DNA from 2 places in the Desulfofarcimen acetoxidans DSM 771 genome. Region 1 is predicted to be linked to the other one. Evidence: a T-box and tRNA genes for the amino acid it is inferred to sense, from the RefSeq annotation. Region 1 holds a T-box; the other holds one or more tRNA genes.
What was found. A T-box is a leader RNA that pairs with one kind of tRNA and senses whether it is charged. The one in region 1 lies ahead of metG (methionine--tRNA ligase), so its partner is inferred to be a tRNA-Met.
Positions count from the first base shown of each region.

Region 2: it encodes a tRNA-Met, which carries the amino acid that the T-box ahead of metG (methionine--tRNA ligase) is inferred to sense. The anticodon was not compared.

Region 1 covers NC_013216.1:112,307-116,024, forward strand. Annotated here, with positions in the region: gene rsmI (16S rRNA (cytidine(1402)-2'-O)-methyltransferase) at 1-707, shown strand, start outside; gene DTOX_RS00530 (AbrB/MazE/SpoVT family DNA-binding domain-containing protein) at 783-1,043, opposite strand; T-box leader at 1,432-1,822, shown strand; gene metG (methionine--tRNA ligase) at 1,876-3,477, shown strand; gene DTOX_RS00545 (TatD family hydrolase) at 3,502-3,718, shown strand, end outside.
Region 2 covers NC_013216.1:293,232-296,949, forward strand. Annotated here, with positions in the region: gene DTOX_RS01360 (NYN domain-containing protein) at 1-147, shown strand, start outside; gene sigH (RNA polymerase sporulation sigma factor SigH) at 340-984, shown strand; tRNA gene DTOX_RS01370 (tRNA-Thr) at 1,140-1,215, shown strand; tRNA gene DTOX_RS01375 (tRNA-Tyr) at 1,229-1,314, shown strand; tRNA gene DTOX_RS01380 (tRNA-Met) at 1,380-1,455, shown strand; tRNA gene DTOX_RS01385 (tRNA-Thr) at 1,459-1,535, shown strand; tRNA gene DTOX_RS01390 (tRNA-Met) at 1,542-1,618, shown strand; gene tuf (elongation factor Tu) at 1,824-3,026, shown strand; gene rpmG (50S ribosomal protein L33) at 3,186-3,335, shown strand; gene secE (preprotein translocase subunit SecE) at 3,461-3,718, shown strand, end outside.

The sequences.
Region 1 (3,718 bases):
TTCCCTTAACCAGCTATCACCGGCATAATATTGAAGAAAAGAGCCAATTTTTGTTAACAAAGCTGCTTGCGGGGGAACATATAGCTTTGGTATCTGATGCGGGCATGCCCGGTATTTCTGATCCCGGTGAGGAAATGGTGGCATTGGCTATAGAAAACGGGATAGAGGTTATTCCTCTGCCCGGAGCATCGGCGGTAATTGCAGCTTTAGTGATATCCGGTTTTTCTACCCGTTCTTTTATGTTTGCCGGTTTTTTGCCTGCTTCCAAAAAGGCGCGACGGGATAGGCTGATTGAATTAAAAAAGCAGACAGAAACACTGGTATTTTACGAGGCGCCGCACCGTATTACCGAAATGCTGCAAGATGTGATGCATTGCTTGGGTGATAGGCGCATTTCACTGTCCAGGGAATTAACCAAAAAATTTGAGCAGACTGTCAGGGGTACTGCCAGTGAGGCAATAAACTCTCTTAAGACTGACAGGCCAAGAGGTGAATTTACGGTTGTAGTGGAAGGCGCGGGAGAGTCGGAAAGTGGAGAGGTTGCCGATTTATGGGGCGATATGACAATTGCCGAACATGTAGAATTGTTTTTATTGCAGGGTCTTGACAGAAAAGAGGCATTGAAAAGGGTGGCTGTTCTTCGAGGTATACCTAAGAAAGAGGTCTATAGTCACTATGTTCAGTCGAAAGAAAATCTTCTAAGATGAAAATTTATTCCTTGGTTTAAAGGCAGAAAACCTCCGGTGCTTGTCCCGGAGGTTTTCCTAATAATTTTTAATTAGTTATATAGCTTGATCTTTTACATTTTCAAACATAGCAGTAGCGCACTCGCGGCAGACAAGCTTGCCTTTATAATGCTGCACATCTGAAGCATTATGACAAAATACGCAGGCCGGTTCATATTTTTTCAGAATTATTTTTTCATGATCCACATAGATCTCCAATGCGTCTTTTTCATCGATACCTAAGGTTCGACGCAATTCTATGGGGATTACCACCCGTCCCAACTCATCAACTTTTCTTACTATACCTGTAGATTTCAAAAAAGCTCCCCCCCTCAGAAATAATAACTTGTCCAACAAACTACCACAAAATAGCCGCAACTAAATGGTACCAAGCTTGGCAGTATAAGTCAACATTTTTTTTTGCATATTTGCCGGTTTTTTTTAAAATTCGACTCAATTAGAAACTGTTCGTAATTAATTATTAATTTAATTTTGCAGATAATGTCGTACGATTCGTCAATTGCGCCAATTTGTGATGTAATTTGTCTTAAAATAATAATTATAGTATACCTTGTAAATATTGCTCTGGCAATACTTAAAGTAAAATTTGTTAATTGTACTTGCATTTACCGAAGAAGTATAAAAGCAAGGTAAAACTTGACAAGCTGGGGATATCTTTAGTAGAATATTTTAAAATCTAAATAAAACAAAGGCGTGGAAGAGGAAGAGTAACCCGGTGTAACTGTGCAGAGAGCGGGGTAGGGTGAAAGCCCGTCAGGTAAGCCCGGTGAACATGGCCTTAGAGCTGCTGGCAGAAATGTGTTGCCGTCTTATTACAGAGATCGCCGAAGATGTTGCGGCGAAAGTGTAAGCAAAGTGTATCGTCAAATTTCGACAATGGGGTTGGTTTTGGGGTAACCACCGGCTTCATTTAGGATATGACGGTTTACGATTTTGGCGAAAGACACAGTAGGCCGGGCCGGGTAGAGTACCCGTTAGCATACTTAAAAGAGACCGTGCTTATTGTGCTTTTTTTGATGTTTTTATTTAGGTGCGGTAATTTGGGTGGTACCGCGGAGGTTAACTTCGTCCCTAGAAGAGCAGGCTCTTTTAGGGTATTTTTATTTAAGGGAAAGGAGCGGTTGAAATTTTGAGCAAACCTACATTTTATATTAGCACGCCAATTTATTATCCCAGCGATAAACTTCATATAGGTCACGCTTATACTACCGTAGCGGCGGATTCCTTTGCCCGCTATAAACGGATGAAGGGTTATGATGTTTGGTTTTTAACCGGTTCAGATGAACACGGTCAGAAGATTGAGAGGACAGCTAAAGAAAAAGGCCAGTCACCCCTGGAATATGTGGATCAAATTGTGGCCGGATTTAAAAGCTTATGGAAAAAGCTGGACGTTAGCTACGATGATTTTATCCGCACTACTCAGGAAAGGCATAAAAAAGTAGTACAGGATATTTTTCAGAAGCTCTATGATCAGGGTGATATTTATAAGGCACAGTATGAAGGACATTATTGCACTCCCTGCGAGACCTTTTGGACTGAGTACCAGCTTGACGCAGACGGCAATTGTCCTGATTGCGGCAGGCCGGTAGAGATCCTCCAGGAAGAAAGCTATTTCTTTAAGATGTCTAAATATGCCGACGAGATATTAAAATATATTGAGGATAATGCGGAGTTTATTCAGCCCAACAGCCGCCGCAATGAAATGGTTAGTTTTATCAAGAGCGGTCTGGCGGATCTTTGCGTATCCAGAACAACTTTTGACTGGGGTATACAGGTTCCTTTTGATCCCAAGCATGTGATTTATGTCTGGGTGGATGCTTTGACCAATTACATTTCGGCACTGGGCTATGGTACCGGGGACGACAGCTTATTTAGAAAGTATTGGCCGGCTGATATGCACCTGGTGGGTAAAGATATCGTAAGATTTCACACTATTATTTGGCCAATAATGCTAATGGCTGCAGGTATAGAACTGCCCAAGCAGGTTTTAGGTCATGGCTGGCTTTTGCTGGACAGCGGCAAGATGTCCAAGTCAAAAGGAAACGTTGTTGATCCGCTGGAGCTTTGTGATAAGTACGGGGTAGATGCCATTCGCTATTACCTTTTAAGGGAATTGCCTCTGGGTTCTGACGGTTATTATTCAGAGGAGGCTCTGGTAAACAGGATTAATATCGATTTAGCCAATGATCTGGGCAACCTGATCAGCCGCTCCACCTCTATGATAGTTAAGTTCAGCAAAGGTGTGCTGGAGGAACCCGAAACACCCAGGGAGCCGGTATTACTGGAACAATACCTTGGTTCAGAGGAAGCTCCGGCTGAAGACAGGGATTTAATCAGTCTGGCTTTAAAGACAAAATACGAAGTAGATGATCTTATGGAGCGCCGGGATATATCGGGTGCCTTGGCTGCCGTTTGGCGGTTGGTGGGGCGGGCCAACAAGTATGTTGAGGAGACATCTCCCTGGAGCCTGGCTAAGGACCCGGAACTGAGAGGAAGGCTGGCTACAGTGTTGTATAACCTGGCGGAAACTATCCGTTTTGTTACTGTTATGGTTACTCCTTTTATGCCTAATTTCCCTTCTATGGTTTGGCAGCAGTTGGCCATAGGAAACCAACCGGAATTGCATGTTTGGGAAGCTCTGGAGTGGGGCAATTTACCCGCTGGAACGCGGGTAGTTAAAGGTGATGCTATCTTTCCCCGGATTGATCTAAAAACCTTGGAAAAAGAATAGATTTTACATTTATGAGGTGGAGATATGCTTATTGATACCCATGCTCACTTGGACCACCAGAAGTTTGAGCAGGACAGGGACGAAGTTATAGCCAGAGCGGGTACTGCCGGGGTGGTAAAAATTATAAATGCAGCCGGCGATATTGAGTCTTCTCTGGCCGGTATCGAGCTGGCGAGACAACATTCCGGGATTTACGCTGCGGTAGGAATACATCCTCATGATGCAAAAGATGCTCCTGAGG
Region 2 (3,718 bases), 180 kb from region 1:
AGGGAATTATGGGAACAGGTTAAAAAGATACGTCAAAAAAATATGTCTGAATATTCAATAAATCTTCCCACTGAGGGATACCTTGAAAACAGGCTAAATGAAAGTGTTCGTGATTTATTGGAAAAATTGCGGAGAAAAAAGTTCTGAAATAGCTCGGATATACCTTATTTTTATATCTTGACTAGCTAATTCATTATACAGTATAATAAAACGTGTGCTTATAAAGTAAAGTTCTTTCTAGAATCTATTATAAATTTTTGCCCCGATATAAATAATCAGTTAGCAAATGTCGTAGTTTCCTGTCGTGTTGGAAAAGCTGTATAGAAGCGGGGGATTATAGTGATAATTTCTGCTCAAAGAGAAGAAATCGCCGGTTTCGAGGTGTTAATCGACGAAGATGTTGTTGAGTTTGCTCGTGAAGGTGACGATATCGCGTTGGAGTATTTAATTAATAAATATAAAAATTTTGTGCGAGCTAAAGCCCGGTCTTATTTTCTAATTGGTGCGGATCGTGAGGATATTATCCAAGAGGGTATGATCGGTTTGTATAAGGCTATTCGTGACTTTCGTATGGACAAACTTTCTTCATTTAGGGCATTTGCTGAGTTGTGCATAACAAGGCAAATTATTACGGCTATTAAAACAGCAACCAGACAAAAACACATTCCTCTTAATTCCTATGTTTCCTTAAACAAGCCCATTTATGATGATGATTCGGATCGGACGCTGTTGGATGTGATATCAGGAACAAAAATTACTGATCCTGAAGAACTTATTATTAGCAGAGAAGAATTTGATGATATTGAAGAGAAAATGGGGGAAATTTTAAGCTCACTGGAGTGGAAAGTGCTGATGTCTTACCTGGAGGGTAAATCATACCAGGAGATAGCTGAGGATTTAAAGCGGCACGTAAAGTCTATTGATAATGCGCTTCAAAGGGTTAAAAGAAAACTGGAAAGATATTTAGAAAAAAGAGAAATATAATAATAAAATTTGGGTTTAAATTAATAATATGTTGCTGTGCTGCTCAAGCGACCGGCAGTAAGCAACAAAAATTTACAGCCTATATACTGTTGACATGAGTAAATAAATTTGCTAAAATTTATATTGTGCTCAGTTCACTATGCAGTATTAAGTAAGCTGGCGTAGCTCAATTGGCAGAGCAGCTGATTTGTAATCAGCAGGTTGCGGGTTCGAGTCCCATCGCCAGCTCCAGATTTAAATGTTCGGAGGAGTTCCCGAGCGGCCAAAGGGAGCAGACTGTAAATCTGCCGGTAGACACCTTCGTAGGTTCGAATCCTACCTCCTCCACCAAGTATAAAAAAATATTTAAAAAAGCTTGTTTTTGTTAATATCTTATAGTATAATCAAAAAGTCGTCGCGGGGTGGAGCAGTTGGTAGCTCGTCGGGCTCATAACCCGAAGGTCGTAGGTTCAAGTCCTACCCCCGCAACCAAATGCCGCTGTAGCTCAATAGGTAGAGCGCATCCTTGGTAAGGATGAGGTAACCCGGTTCAATCCCGGTCAGTGGCTCCATAGTATGGCGGTGTAGCTCAGTTGGCTAGAGCATACGGTTCATACCCGTAGGGTCGCTGGTTCAAATCCAGCCGCCGCTACCAGAAGACACTTTCTGTTTGCCGGAGGGTGTTTTTTTATATTCCTTTCTCGGATTGTTTGAAGGATTTTAAGCGATATATGTAGAAATATATATGTATTTGCCTTGTTGGTATATTTTATGAAAAAGTGGAAACAATCTTGGTATGATGAGCACAATTTAAGCGGCCTCTAGATGATTTAAGAATTTGATAAAAGGAGGAAGAACCAATGGCAAAAGCAAAATTTGAGCGGACTAAACCGCACGTTAACATTGGCACAATCGGTCACGTAGACCATGGCAAGACCACATTGACAGCGGCAATAACCGTATGTTTAGCTACAGTAGGCCAGGCTACAGTTAAGAAATATGACGAAATCGATAACGCTCCTGAAGAAAGAGAACGCGGCATCACCATCAACACAGCGCACGTAGAATATGAAACCAGCCAGCGCCACTATGCGCACGTAGATTGCCCGGGACACGCCGACTATGTAAAGAACATGATTACCGGCGCAGCGCAAATGGACGGAGCAATCCTGGTAGTGTCAGCGGCGGACGGCCCGATGCCGCAGACCAGAGAACATATCCTCTTATCCAGACAGGTAGGTGTACCCTACATCGTAGTATTCTTGAACAAGGCTGACATGGTAGATGATCCTGAACTGTTAGAGTTGGTAGATATGGAAGTAAGAGAGCTTCTTTCCATGTATGAATTTCCCGGAGATGACACACCGATCATCGCAGGTTCCGGCTTAAAAGCTTTAGAATGCGCCTGCGGCAAAAGAGAATGCGAATGGTGCGGCAAAGTATGGGAACTGATGGATGCGGTAGATGAATACATTCCCACCCCGATGCGCGATAAAGATAAGCCTTTCTTAATGCCGGTAGAAGACGTATTCACCATTACCGGACGCGGTACAGTAGCCACGGGAAGAGTGGAGCGCGGCCAGGTGAAAATCGGTGATGCCATAGAAATCGTTGGTTTGCAGGATGAGCCGAGAAAAACAGTAGTAACCGGCGTAGAAATGTTCCGCAAACTGCTTGACTACGCAGAAGCAGGTGACAACGTGGGTTGTTTACTGCGCGGCGTGGACAGAAAAGAAATCGAACGCGGTCAAGTACTGGCTAAGCCAGGCAGCATCAAGCCCCACACCAAGTTTAACGCGGAAGTGTATGTGCTTAGTAAAGAAGAGGGTGGCCGGCATACCCCGTTTTTCAACGGCTACAGACCCCAGTTTTATTTCCGTACCACTGACGTGACCGGTATTGTGAAGCTTCCGGAAGGCGTGGAGATGGTAATGCCGGGAGACAATATCAAGGTGGATATTGATTTGATTACGCCTATTGCTATTGAAGAAGGTCTGCGCTTTGCTATTCGTGAAGGCGGCAGAACTGTGGGCGCCGGTGTTGTAACAGGTATTAATGAGTAATGGTGGGAAACCCCACCATAAATTTTTAACGTAGTTGTATGCAGCCTGCTTTGAGTAAACTGATATTAAATATTGACATTAAATTTCAAGTATGATAAATTTATTAAGGCTGTTTGTGAATTTGTCGCCCGATTTTTTGGTTTTTAGGAGGTGGTATCGATGAGAGTAGGGGTTACACTGGCTTGTACCGATTGCAAACGCAGGAATTACACCACCATAAAAAATAAGAAGAATGACCCCAGCCGGATCGAGATGAAGAAGTATTGTCGATTCTGTCGAACTCATACAGTACACAAAGAAACACGGTAATGCAGTAATCTCTAAGCGCCACCGTTTATATTATAAGGAGTTTTGACGGGCAGATTGTATAAAACATGATTTTTTGCTGCCGGGTCGGGGTTATTGGATTATAAAACAAGGATGTGGCGTACTTAATGGCCTTATCAAAAAATGATACAAAGAAGAAGGGTGCGGTCAAGAAGTTAAAGGTTGATACTTTAGCTAAAGCGGCGCCTCAGGAGGAACCTAAAAAAATCAGCTTAAAAAATATGAATTTTCTGTCCCGGGATGCTATCAAAAAGAGGTTGCCGGTTAAGAGAGATGGTGTTAAGGGCAACCGTATTGAGAGTTTACAGAAGTTTTTCAAAGGTGTTTATAATGAGCTGAAAAAGGTGCACTGGCCCAATCGGCGG